3 regions of the Pseudocolwellia sp. G5-9 genome follow, and region 1 is predicted to be linked to each of the others. Evidence: predicted binding sites of a transcription regulator. Region 1 holds the regulator's gene; each other region holds the start of a gene.

Region 1 (4,256 bases):
TCTTTACATACTCGATTACCTAATAATTCTGTTTGTTTGTTAATACTTTAGTTTTTAATAGAGCATCTAAGTATTTTATATAGTCAAAAACTATTTAAAATACAAAGCAAAAGCAAGAGTTTCATGTTATTTTGTTGTGTCATTAAGAATGAGTCATAATTCGTATAATTTGTTCTTTAATGTGAAGTATTACACCTTACCTTTTATGTATTAGGATGCAACCATGACAGATTTCCGCCAGCAAGCTCTCGATTATCATCAATTTCCAACACCAGGGAAAATTAGTGTTGAATTAACTACACCCGCTGAAACAAGTTTAGATTTGTCGTTAGCGTATAGCCCCGGTGTGGCTGAGCCTGTTAGGGAAATTGCGAATAATCCTGATGATGTATATAAGTACACTGGCAAAGGAAATTCAGTTGCTGTTATTACTAACGGTACAGCTATTTTAGGTTTAGGTAATCTAGGTCCTATGGCCTCGAAGCCTGTAATGGAAGGGAAGTCTCTTCTGTTTAAACGTTTTGCTAATATCAATTCTTTCGATATTGAAGTTAAACACAATACAGTTGAAGAGTTCATTAATACTGTCGCTAATATTGCTGATAGTTTCGGCGGAATTAATTTAGAAGATATTAAAGCGCCAGAATGTTTTGTAATTGAAAAAGCATTAATTGAACGTTGCAAAATTCCTGTCTTTCATGATGACCAACACGGCACAGCAATCGTTACAGCCGCAGGTATGATTAATGCGCTAGAAATTCAAGGTAAAGATATAAAGTCTGCAAATATAGTTTGTATGGGGGCGGGGGCTGCTGCTATTGCCTGTATGGAATTATTGATTAAGTGTGGAGCTCAACGTGAAAAAATTTACATGCTCGACACTAAAGGTATTGTGCATACTCGCCGTGACGATTTAAATGAATATAAAAAACTTTTCGCTAATAATACCGATAAAAGAACATTAGAGGATGCCATAGAAGGGGCTGATGTTTTTGTTGGGGTTTCTGGACCCAATTTATTATCGGCTGAGCATGTAAAATTGATGGGGCCAAACCCCGTTATTTTTGCGTGTTCAAACCCAGATCCTGAGATAAAACCTGAGCTAGCACATGCCACAAGAGATGACCTTATTATTGCTACGGGTCGTTCGGACTATCCAAATCAAGTTAATAACGTTTTGTGTTTCCCTTTTATCTTTCGTGGAGCTTTAGATGTTCGTGCAAGAACGATTAATGATGAAATGAAAATAGCAGCGGTTCATGCAATCAGAATCATTAGCAAAAGAAGAAGTTTCACAAGAAGTTTTGGTTGCTAGTGGCGTGAAGAATTTAGTATTTGGTAAAGAATATATTATACCTAAACCTATGGACCCGCGTTTATGTGCAAATGTAGCGCGAGCTGTGGCACAAGCAGCGATAGATTCAGGTGTAGCCGCTTTAGAATTACCTGATAATTACATGCTCTAATTATCAGTTATATCGTTATTTGTGTTGTGAATTTGAGATCTTAACCAGAGTTCAGATTATCTTACATAATGATTATATTAAAGAAGGGCTAAAGCCCTTTTTAGTTTCCACTGAACCTGCATCTTGAATAGTAACGGGTATATAATTAAGATCTTGTTTTTATTTAAAGTGAAAATTGATGGAAGACGACCTACCAATAAGTATTACGGCTAGCGAAAAGTTATTAGCTCATTATGTCAAATTAAAGGGCATTATTAATAAACAAGAAGCGCATGTTAATTTTCAAACATTAGCGGCAGGTTGGTATGAGGATGAAAATAACGTTTTAACTATTCAGTTTTATATAGAAAAAAATGATGAATATTTACAACAAGTATCTATTGAAAGGATAGGTGATAAAATTGAAGTTGCAGATGATGTTATGATTTATGTTAACAACAAAGATATAAGCTGTTTTGTTGCGATCACTGAATCAGAAATAGAGTTATTAGATAAAGAGCCTAAAATATTATCAGGCTACATTACAATGAAAGTAAAAAAAGTGATTAATGAGATTGCTGAAAAACAAGGGTTGTTAACCTTGCCTTCATAAATTTATGAATTAATCGTCTTCAGTTTCATAAGCACTAAAGTCTGTAATACCTTTAGCCTCTAATATTTTACGAACGCTAGCAGGTAGTTTTTCAGTATTGTCTTTAGCTAAATCGTTATCATCAGGTAAAGGTTGGCCGGTAAAAGCATGTAAAAAGGCTTCGCATAATAATTCGCTATTAGTAGCATGGCGAAGATTATTAACCTGTCGACGAGTTCTCTCATCAGTTAAGACCTTAAGAACACGTAAAGGAATAGAAACGGTGATCTTTTTTACTTGTTCACTTTTTTTCCCGTGTTCGGCGTATGGATTAATATACTCGTCATTCCACTCTGCCATAAATTACTTACCCTTTAATATGGAATATCTGATTGAACAATATCAACAGACACTAATTCACTAATTTTACTGTTTGTGGGCGCTGAGTCAATAACGAATGTGTAGAAGTTTAGATGTCTAAAATTTCTTGACCAAGTTTAGTAAACCGTTTAGAGTTTTAGACATCTAAACATCTATTTAAAATTATACCTAGCTGGAGTCTCAAATGACTAAGAAAAGTATGGCAACAATAGCGGCAAGAGCTGGTATTCGTAGTGACAAGCAACACGTCGGTGTAGTGCCTGCAATACATTTAGCAAGTACCTATGCTCTAAAAGGCTTCAATGAAAAGCGTGATTATGATTATTCACGTACCGGAAACCCAACACGCTCTACTTTTGCAGAAGCGGTTGTTGAGTTAGAAGAAGGTACAAAAGGCGTTGTAACAAGCACAGGTATGGCAGCTGTACACCTTATTTGTCAATTATTATGCACAGATGATGTACTTGTTGTACCACATGATTGTTATGGTGGTAGTTACCGATTATTCACGCATCTAGCAAAAAAAGGCAATTTTAAGTTAATTATTGTTGATCAAAACGATGAAAATGCTTTAGCTGAAGCCCTTAAACAAAAACCTAAATTAGTACTGATTGAATCACCGAGTAATCCATTATTACGTATTGTGGATATCGAGAAAGTCACCAAAGCAGCACACGCTGTAGGTGCACTTGTTGCCGTCGATAATACTTTTATGTCTCCTCTTTTACAAAAACCTTTGCTTTTAGGTGCTGATATTGTGTTTCATTCAACCACTAAATACATTAATGGTCATAGTGATGTGGTGGGTGGCGTGTTAATAACAAAAGATGAAGCTTTAGGCGATGAATTAGCTTGGTGGGCAAATTGTATAGGTATAACGGGATCTCCTTTCGATAGTTACTTAGCATTAAGAGGCTTAAAAACATTACCTGTAAGAATGAAGCAGCATCAAATTAATGCAGCTAAAGTGGCTGTGTTTTTAAATGAACACGATGCTGTTGATGCGGTTTATTATCCAGGTTTACCTGATCATCCTGGTCATGATATTGCTAAAAAACAGCAAGCTAGTTTTGGCGCAATGATGAGCTTTGAAGTTAAAGGCGGTGTTGAGTCTGTAAAAAAACTCTTTAAAAATCTTAATATGTTTACGCTAGCTCAATCTTTAGGTGGTGTGGAAAGTTTAATTAGTCACCCATCGACTATGACACATGCAGGAATGGAAATATCAGCTCAATTAGAAGCGGGTATTACTCAGTCGTTAGTGCGGGTTTCTGTTGGGATAGAAGACGTAGACGACTTAATCGCTGATTTATCGCAAGGCCTTTTAGCTTCACAAAAATAAGAATAAACACAATTGATGTTGGTAAATATGAACTCAGTAAATGATATTGAACAATTAGTTAGTGAAAAAAATCAATTAGCTAAACACGCTGTACATGTGCACAAATTTGGTGGCAGTAGTTTGGCTAATGTTGAGTGTATAGAACGTGTCGTTAACATTATTAAAAATCATTGTAAGCTAAATGATTTTGTTGTGGTTTCAGCTAATGGAAAAACAACTGATGCGCTAGTGGCTATATATCAGCAAGCCGTTGAATCGTCAGCAGCGTTAAATGATTCTATTGTTGCGTTGCAAAAGGCTCAATTGTCTTTAATTAAGAGTTTAGTATCAAGCCATGTAAGTCATTTGGAGCAATTACTGGCTCAAGATATTGAGGCGTTAAAAGGCTGGGTTGTTCATACTGACCTTAATCACGTAGAAAAAAATGAAGCGAATATACTTGCGCTTGGTGAAGTGTGGTCAGCACGTTTATTATCTGCGGTACTAAATGAGCGCG
Region 2 (4,256 bases), 2.2 Mb from region 1:
CCGTCAAGTAACGCAGTAATGGCCGCTTGGCTGCCTTTGTTTAATACAAACGAAAACAAACCATTTGAACCATTAAAATCACGTTCAAAAAATTCATGACCTGGGCATGAAGGTAAAGCAGGATGCAGTACCGTTTCAACTTCTGGTCTTGTTGCTAACCAATTCGCAATCTTAAGCGCGCTCGTTTGATGCTGTTTTAGCCTAACACTTAAAGTACGGATACCACGCAATGCTAAATACAAATCGTCTGGCGAAGTGCACTGCCCCATAATGTAACTATTTTCACGTACCTGTGGCCAATACTCTTCAGTAGCGGTTGCAGTACCTAACATGACGTCTGAATGCCCTACTATATATTTGGTAGCAGCTTGTACTGAAATATCAACACCATGATCAAATGGCTGAAAATTAACAGCTGCGCCCCATGTATTATCAAGCATAACTATACAGCCATGCTTATGAGCCACTTCTGCTATGCCGGGTACATCTTGAATTTCCATGGTGATTGAACCTGGAGATTCTAAAAATATCAAACTCGTGTTGTCTTGGATAAGCGCTTCGATACCTTTACCAATTAACGGGTCGTAATAAGTGGTAGTAACTCCCATTTTAGCGAGAATTTTGTCACAATAATCGCGAGTAGGTTCGTAGGCATTATCTACCATTAAAATATGATCGCCAGTTTTAACCACCGAAATAATTGCATTAGTAATAGCTGCAGTACCTGAAGGATATAAAGCACAGCCAGCTCCGCCTTCAAGCTCAACCATAGCATCGCTAAATGCAAACGAGGTAGTCGTGCCTCTTCGGCCATAAAACAAGGTTTGATTTGTTCTATTTACTGCTGCAGCTTTCATTTGTTTAACAGACTCAAACACAACCGTTGATGCGCGCTGCACAGAAGGATTGACTACGCCATTTGTCCACTTTGCAGAACGCCCTGCTGTTACTACTTTTGTTTCTGTTTTCATTTATGTGTTCTCGTTTTTAGATATTATAGCTATCTAGCCATCTATAATGTATTTATAACCTGATTAGATTAAAGGTGCACGGAATTTTTGATAATAAGTAAGAATACTTTAAAAGTAATTAGGCTAAATCAATAGCCATATAATTTAGATATAAGCCTAATAACCTACTGCCACCAACGCTCTGTAAATATAGGATTTTTCAAATCTATAATCTCACCAAACCTTGGAGTACTTAAAGTAACTTGCTTTTCTTGTGATGTTTTCAAAATTTGATTTAACGGATCATCCCAATCATGAAACGCTAAATCGAATGTACTGTTGTGAATAGGTATTAACACGTTAGCGTTAAGATCTTGATGAGCTTGTACTGTTTGAGCAGGAAACATATGAATTTTTTTCCAAAACTCATCGTAAGCGCCATTCTCCATAAAACTCACATCAAAAGGCCCATACTTATCACCTATCATTTTAAAGCCATCAAAATAACCCGTATCACCACTAAAATAGAGTTTATATTCATCTAACAAAAATACCCAAGATCCCCACAATGTAGCATTTCTATCCCATAAGGTTCTTCCTGAAAAATGCTGCGATGGTGTAAATGCGATAGTAAACTTACGACCTTTATTCTCTTCATTACTTGTAAACTCCACTTCTTGCCACCAAGCGAGACTTTTAATATTGGCTTTCGAAACTCCCATGCTTATTAAGTTTTCATCAACACCTTTAGGTACATAAAAGAACGTATAATCATTAGAAAGAAATTTAATAGTGTCGTTATCTAGATGATCATAATGATTATGTGAGATGAACACTTTATCTATTTTAGGTAAGTCTTCAAGGCTAATCGCCGCAGCTTCAAAACGTTTGGGGCCTACAAAAGAAACAGGCGACGCTCGTTCGCTAAACATAGGGTCAATTAGCCAATAGCTACCGTAAACTTTCATTAAAATAGACGAATGCCCTAATTTAACGATATAAACACTTTTACTATCAAGCGCATCTAATTTTGCTCTAGTAAGGGGCTTAACATAATTATCGCTGGGCATTGGGTTGTTGCGATCTTCAAATAACGATCGCTTAAAAATAGCTAAACCAACCAACAAGCTCGATCGATTTGCAGCATCATCTTCTACATTTTTATTACTCCCATGATTTATATTTTTATAGACGGCATCAACAGAAGTTGAAGAGCTACAAGCAATGATAATAATAATGAATGTAAATATAGCGATGAATTTACTCAGTGTTTTCATTGATGTTAAACCTATTATTTCAAAATTGGATTGTTTATTCGTTGAGTTTGGGTAAGTAACTCTATTGTGCATTAAAAGTTTTCTAAGGTCTGTGGCTCTTTCGAGGTTACTTTTAAAACAAGCGCAAGCCTTTGAGTTAATTTAAAGTTTAACCCTAAAAGCTCAGCAGCCACTAATAAATTTAATCTTATTAATTGTAGATTAAGAAGTTTTTACAACACTGATATTCTTATGCGTTAATAAGCATACCAGTAAGTCGCCCTGCGGATACAAATAAAAGGTGACAAACTGTGACTAAATAACCTCAACTCGGGATAAGCAAAGTTACTCAACAAGCTATTTTTACGCCTAACTTAACTTCGTTGAATTGATTACTAATAGCCAGAAAGAAAAAAGTTCGCCTTGTTACACACAAAAATATCAATGTTAATGACTAATATCTTAGGAAAATAACAATACATATTAAACATTTGATAAATAAATCTTTTAATTGGTTCACTAACATTCATTAACCTAAGTTGAGGTTAAATAAAATATTTTATGATCAAAAAAGCCGTCAAGAAGACGGCTTTTCAATGACCTTCCATATCATTAACATCATAATCAATAATATGAAATTTATAACACGCTATACTTTTTAGAACTTAGCTGTAATACCTACATTATAACGAGCGCCAAACTGTTCTAAACTAATCAATTGATCAGCAAAACGACCATGTTGTCTGGTTGTTTCTTCAGTAATATTTATACCTTCAACAAACACAGAAATATTATCGTTTATTTCATAACTCGCATTAAGATCCCATTGTCCGTAAGCTTCAGTAAACGTTGGTTCAATTAGGTTTTGTGGTTGGTGCATTGCCCATAAAAAGTCATCGCGCCAGTTATAAGCTAAACGCACTTGTAAGCCATTCTTTTCATAAAAACCAATTAAGTTCGCTGAATCACTTAAACCAGGTAATGCAAAAGTACTTTCAATGTCGTAAAGATCTAATTCAACATCACCGCTAACAAAAGTTAAGTTAACAATTGCGCCAAAGCCTGATTCACCAAATAAGTGTTGTGCATTAATTTCCCAACCATTTACCTCTGCATCTTCTAAGTTACTAGGCGTTGAAATAATAAAGTTAATTACAGGATCTTCAGCTGAAGAAAAACAGGCAGGATTACCACCAATAACTTCACTTGGACAGCCAGCTTGTGGAATAACACTTGGATCACGTAAAGGTTGGCCATTAATATCAGGTAAAGTCCCTTCTCTGGTGCTACTTCCGATAAAGTTTTCAACATATTTTTGGAAAAAGCCGATTGATGCGTAACTACCTTCATCGTAATACCACTCTAAAGATAGATCGATATTTTTAGACTCTAATGGTACTAGGTCTGTATTTCCTACTGATGCATTGAAAGGTCCGTTTGGTCTCGCATCGTAGCTCACTGATGGGAACATTGATGATAAATCAGGGCGACTTAACGTGGTGCTATAAGAAAATCGAGCAATAACGTCTTCAGATAGATCTACGCTCAAATCAATATTAGGGAGCACTCTTGTATAATCAGACTGTTCGCTAACGGCAAATAAATCAGGTTCGGTTATCTCACCAAAACGCCCTGCGGTATTCACGTAGTTAAAGTATTCTATTCGGCGTTGTAATGAAACCGCTTCAACATCGGTTGATTCCCAACGTAAACCAATGTTCATTTGAAAAGGTATATCGTTAAATTCATTTTCAATGTCAAAAGAGACATAAGCAGAAACAGTTTCTTCGCTAATATTATTAAATGTTGGCTCGTCTTCACCACCATATAAGCCTTGGCTTTTCGTTAATTCTAGTGCTTCTAATGCACTATAGTTAGAAAGTAATGGGAATAAGTTTTTATTTCCGCCAATTTCACTACCAAAACCTTCACTTGATGCAAAGTTAAGGTCGAGCGAAGAAATATCGGTTGGCACAAAGGCAACAGTTCTGCGTCTTGTAGTATCAATTTGATAATCAGTTAATGCCAAACCAAAATTAACTTTAGCTAA
Region 3 (4,256 bases), 1.6 Mb from region 1:
TTCATTAGGTAGTTATATAATCCCCTTAAAGACTTATAAAGATGATGACTTTGCATTAATTGGTGTGAGAAGAAATCATAAAAAGAAATAAGAGAGTAGAGTATGTCCTCAGATAGATACGGCACTAGTGCTAATTATAAAAGCCAAGAAAAAGGCTACAGAGATAGAGCATTAAAATTATATCCTTGGGTTTGTGGACGTTGTGCTCGAGAATTTGAATATTCTAATATTAGAGAATTAACGGTTCATCATATCGATCACGACCACACCAACAATCCTAATGATGGTTCTAATTGGGAGCTCTTATGTATCTATTGCCATGATAATGAACATGCTAAATACACAGATCATGCGAATTATAGTACTGAAGTTAAACCGGGCGATAGCCAGCAAGAACAAGCCACTTATAATCCATTTGCTGATTTAAAATCTATGTTAAAAAAATAGAATTTAAAAATATATAATACCAAACGCGTTAATGAATTGAGCTATTTTAGACGAGTATAAATGATCAATTGGTTATTGCGATTGGTATATATAGGAAGTTTAGACGGATTGAGAAGCCTACTTTCAACTTAGCAGCTAGGCTTCAATTGTTTTTATTCGCTGTAAATAGGGAGGTTACTCTTCAGTATCAGTTAAATGCTTTTGATAACCCTCTGCACCAAAAAAGCGGATCGACTTTTTAAGTTTGATTTTTTTTGCGATAAGTTGGTTATTGCAATATATCTTGACTACATGCTTGTCGCCATTGTTATCTACGTCATATTGATGATCTGTATTTAATCTAAGATTATCAAATTCAGTTTTCATTATTAGCTTCAAAGTAACTCCTTGTGCTTTATAATAAGCAGATAAGCTATATCAACCTCACTAATAAATCGATATTAGCTTAATTGATCAATTTGTTTGATTTGGTCTAACATGCTTTCCATATTATTGTAGTCTAACTGTATAGAATACGCTTTATTACCTACTTGATACGCTAAGCTTGGGAAACTATTCATACCTAACTTTCGTGTGTAGTTTAGCTCTTGTTGGAATAATTCATCGATTTTTTCTGACTGAATGTCTTGAGTAAATTGTTCTACGTTTAATCCTATTTCTTTGGCTAATTCAATTAAAGTACTTTCATCTGATGGGTTTTTAGCTTCAGTGTAATAAGCCTGTTGAATGCGGTGTGTTATTAATTCATCGTATTCAGAGCTTTGCTGGCGAGCAGCAATAACAGCACGGTTTGAAGGGTAAGTTGAACGTCTTGGCTGACAATTAGTCCAAAAATCATAATTAAATTCAGTACCAGGAATTGTCTGTTCTATTTTACGCCATGTGTTTTGTAGCATAGTTTGCATTTGTTTTGGCATAGGATCATGAGAGTCTGAAGCCAAGCCGCCAACAAATCGCTTAATGATAATTGCAGGCGGTAAACTGTTAAAAAGTTTCTTTCTAACGGGTTCAAATCCCCAGCACCAGCTACACATAGGATCATGAACATAAATAAGTATTTTATCCAAAATAAGTCCTTATGATTTAATCGCTCGGTAGCCGATATGAAAATTAATTGTTACAGATTAAACTTTGCTAATTAATAGATTAAGTTCTTTTTTAGCTAAGTAGTTTTCCATTTTTGAGCGTAATAGTTTATAAAGCAGAATTGAGCCATCAATCTCTTCTTTACGATTGGTTAAACTTTCAATATTTAAGCCTAAAGGTAAGTCGTAAGGTAATATAGCATCTAAAATTTGCTGTAAACTGTTTGAACAAATACGGATAGATTCATATAACGAGTTGTTAGCATTTAGTATACGCAAACTTGTTGCCTCAGGAACACTTACACCTAACCAATCAATAAATTCTAACGTTTTTTGACTACCACAAGGTGAAAAAGTCAATATTAAACGCTGTGGTTTTAAGCCTTGCTCTTTACATTCAATGGCATAGCGAGTCAGCATATCAATTGTTGCTTGTGGGTTATAAATCGCTTGTGAGATAAAAAAGTTACAACCTTGTTGGTGTTTCTCAATTAATCTTTGGTGTTCATTACCTTTACTTACGTGGCGTTCAGCTATGGTTACACCACCAATAAAAAAATTATTTTCATTGCAAACTAGTGTGTTGTAAGCATTTTTTAAAGAAAGAGATATCGTGTTGTTTTTAGATGGACTGCCCACTAACACGATATCTTTAACGCCATATTTTTCCCAAGCTTCACTTGCCCACAAATTAAAGTCGTCAGCGTTTGATTGAACAACACTTTTATAAGTAATCACTGGGCGATTAGACTTTTTGTTTAACAGTGATGAATATAATCGAGGATCATGGGTCGATTTAAAAGGAAACGGTCGTGGTTTATTCGTGCGTGAGTTTTCATCTTGAATGTCGTATACAATTAAACCATCAAAATCTATATCGCTTACACGCTCTAATAATTTATTTGCTATGCTTTCAACTTCTTCAAGTGGTGTGTCACTTTTAGGAGGAGTTGTACCAATAAAATAAACACCTCGGTGAATATCGTTGTATCGTGCTTTTAATTCAGATTCTGTTTTCACAAGTTAAATTCTTTTATAGACGTTTAGACGTCTATATAGTCTTACAGTTTCTAAAATTTGTCAAGGTTCATTCATCGAGTTAATGCATTAATTGGATATTAGCTATGTGTTTTTAAGTGTCAGAGTTATGCGATTTACTTTTGATACTGATATTATTTGTTGTAATGACAACTAGAACCTACAGTAGAGTAAAGAAAGGTAATGGAAAAAAGCAGGGTTGATAAATTTATAAGCTCCGCATTAGCTATTAATAAACGAGACGTTAAGCTGCTTTTAGCGCAGAATAAAGTTGAAGTAGATGGGGTTGTTATTACTGATGCGGCCCTCCAAATAAATAAGTTCTCGTTTATAAAAGTTAGCGATAAGGTCTTACAAGATTATAAACCATCCTACATTATGCTGAATAAGCCTATAGGTGTGGTAAGTGCGACTAAAGATAAGCTTCATAAAACGGTAATCGACTTATTATCTTTTTCATTTAAAGAAGATCTACATATTGTTGGTCGTTTAGATCTCAATACTTCAGGTTTAATGCTCTTAACTAACGACAGTAGTTGGTCTGAACGTTTAACATTACCCAACAGTAAAGTACCTAAAGTGTATCATGTTACCTTAAAAAACAAATTAACAAGCGATTACATTGAGGCTTTTAAACAAGGTATGTATTTTGGCTATGAAGATATAACAACAGAACCCGCTGAACTCACTATTGAATCTGACTATATTGCTCGAGTTATTTTAATGGAAGGAAAGTATCATCAAATTAAGCGCATGTTTGGCCGTTTTCAAAATCAAGTTATGGCGTTACATCGCAGTAAAATAGGGAGTTTGTTATTAGATGAAAATTTACAAGCTGGCGAAAGCCGCGAATTAACGGCTGATGAAGTAAAAAATATTTTTAACCGATAAACTATTGTTATTTAAATCAACATAAACATAGCTTACTCACCATACACAGGGCCTTTCAATTCAAGCTGAGTTAAATATACGCGTAATTCAAATTCTAATTGATGATAATTAGGCAACATGTGCTCGCAGAGCTTATAAAACGGCTTATCATGATTTTTTTCTTTTAAGTGTGCTAATTCATGCACCACTATCATTTGTAAAAAAGGCTCTGGAGCGACTTTAAACATACTACCAACTCTTAACTCATTTTTACTTTTTAGCTTGCTACCTTGTACCCTAGACACATAAGTATGTAATCCTAACGCATTATTAATCACGTGAATTTTATCATCGTACTTTATTTGACTTAAAGGATTCGATTTTTTCAAATATTGATTTTTTATATTCATTACATATTCCCTCAAGGCTTTATCATTATAAATCGTATGAGGGGTAGGGTATTTATTGAGTAAAAACGTTTTTAACGTGTTCTCATTCAACATTATTTGAATTTTATCTTTAATCTCAGGTGAGTATGCAGAAAGGTATTTTAATGGCGTAGTCATAATAAATTATTTAGCTTAAAACTTAGCAGCATTATATGTTTTATATTAACAACTATCTATGTGGCTTACATGTTTTCAGAATCAAAAATAGGTATAATCTCGCCGTTCTAAGTTGGCTAGTAAATTAATAAATAAAATGAGTTGTTTAAAATGAGTAAAAAAGGATACGCATGCATTGGATTATTTAATCCTAAATCACCAGAGAACGTAGGATCAGTGATGCGAGCTTCAGGTTGTTACGGTGTACATT

Evidence for each region. Region 1 encodes MetJ, which represses methionine synthesis genes. Its sites were predicted from a motif close to TAGACGTCTAGACGTCTA; they were not measured.
Region 2: a site for MetJ is predicted at 998-1,015, ahead of AC0L5Q_RS04295 (cystathionine beta-lyase). Genes of this name have one in related genera too.
Region 3: a site for MetJ is predicted at 2,569-2,586, ahead of AC0L5Q_RS08540 (methylenetetrahydrofolate reductase). Genes of this name have one in related genera too.

The regions. Positions count from the first base shown of each region.
Region 1 is NZ_CM147893.1:3,611,571-3,615,826, forward strand. It holds partial or broken gene AC0L5Q_RS15555 (malic enzyme-like NAD(P)-binding protein) at 224-1,466, shown strand; gene AC0L5Q_RS15560 (hypothetical protein) at 1,645-2,058, shown strand; gene metJ (met regulon transcriptional regulator MetJ) at 2,068-2,397, opposite strand; gene metB (cystathionine gamma-synthase) at 2,603-3,760, shown strand; gene metL (bifunctional aspartate kinase/homoserine dehydrogenase II) at 3,788-4,256, shown strand, end outside.
Region 2 is NZ_CM147893.1:1,002,268-1,006,523, forward strand. It holds gene AC0L5Q_RS04295 (cystathionine beta-lyase) at 1-971, opposite strand, end outside; gene AC0L5Q_RS04300 (MBL fold metallo-hydrolase) at 1,136-2,299, opposite strand; gene AC0L5Q_RS04305 (TonB-dependent receptor) at 2,865-4,256, opposite strand, start outside.
Region 3 is NZ_CM147893.1:2,008,746-2,013,001, reverse strand. It holds gene AC0L5Q_RS08555 (YajD family HNH nuclease) at 103-447, shown strand; gene AC0L5Q_RS08550 (hypothetical protein) at 622-813, opposite strand; gene AC0L5Q_RS08545 (DsbA family protein) at 888-1,514, opposite strand; gene AC0L5Q_RS08540 (methylenetetrahydrofolate reductase) at 1,572-2,552, opposite strand; gene AC0L5Q_RS08535 (pseudouridine synthase) at 2,754-3,461, shown strand; gene AC0L5Q_RS08530 (YgjP-like metallopeptidase domain-containing protein) at 3,494-4,006, opposite strand; gene AC0L5Q_RS08525 (RNA methyltransferase) at 4,157-4,256, shown strand, end outside.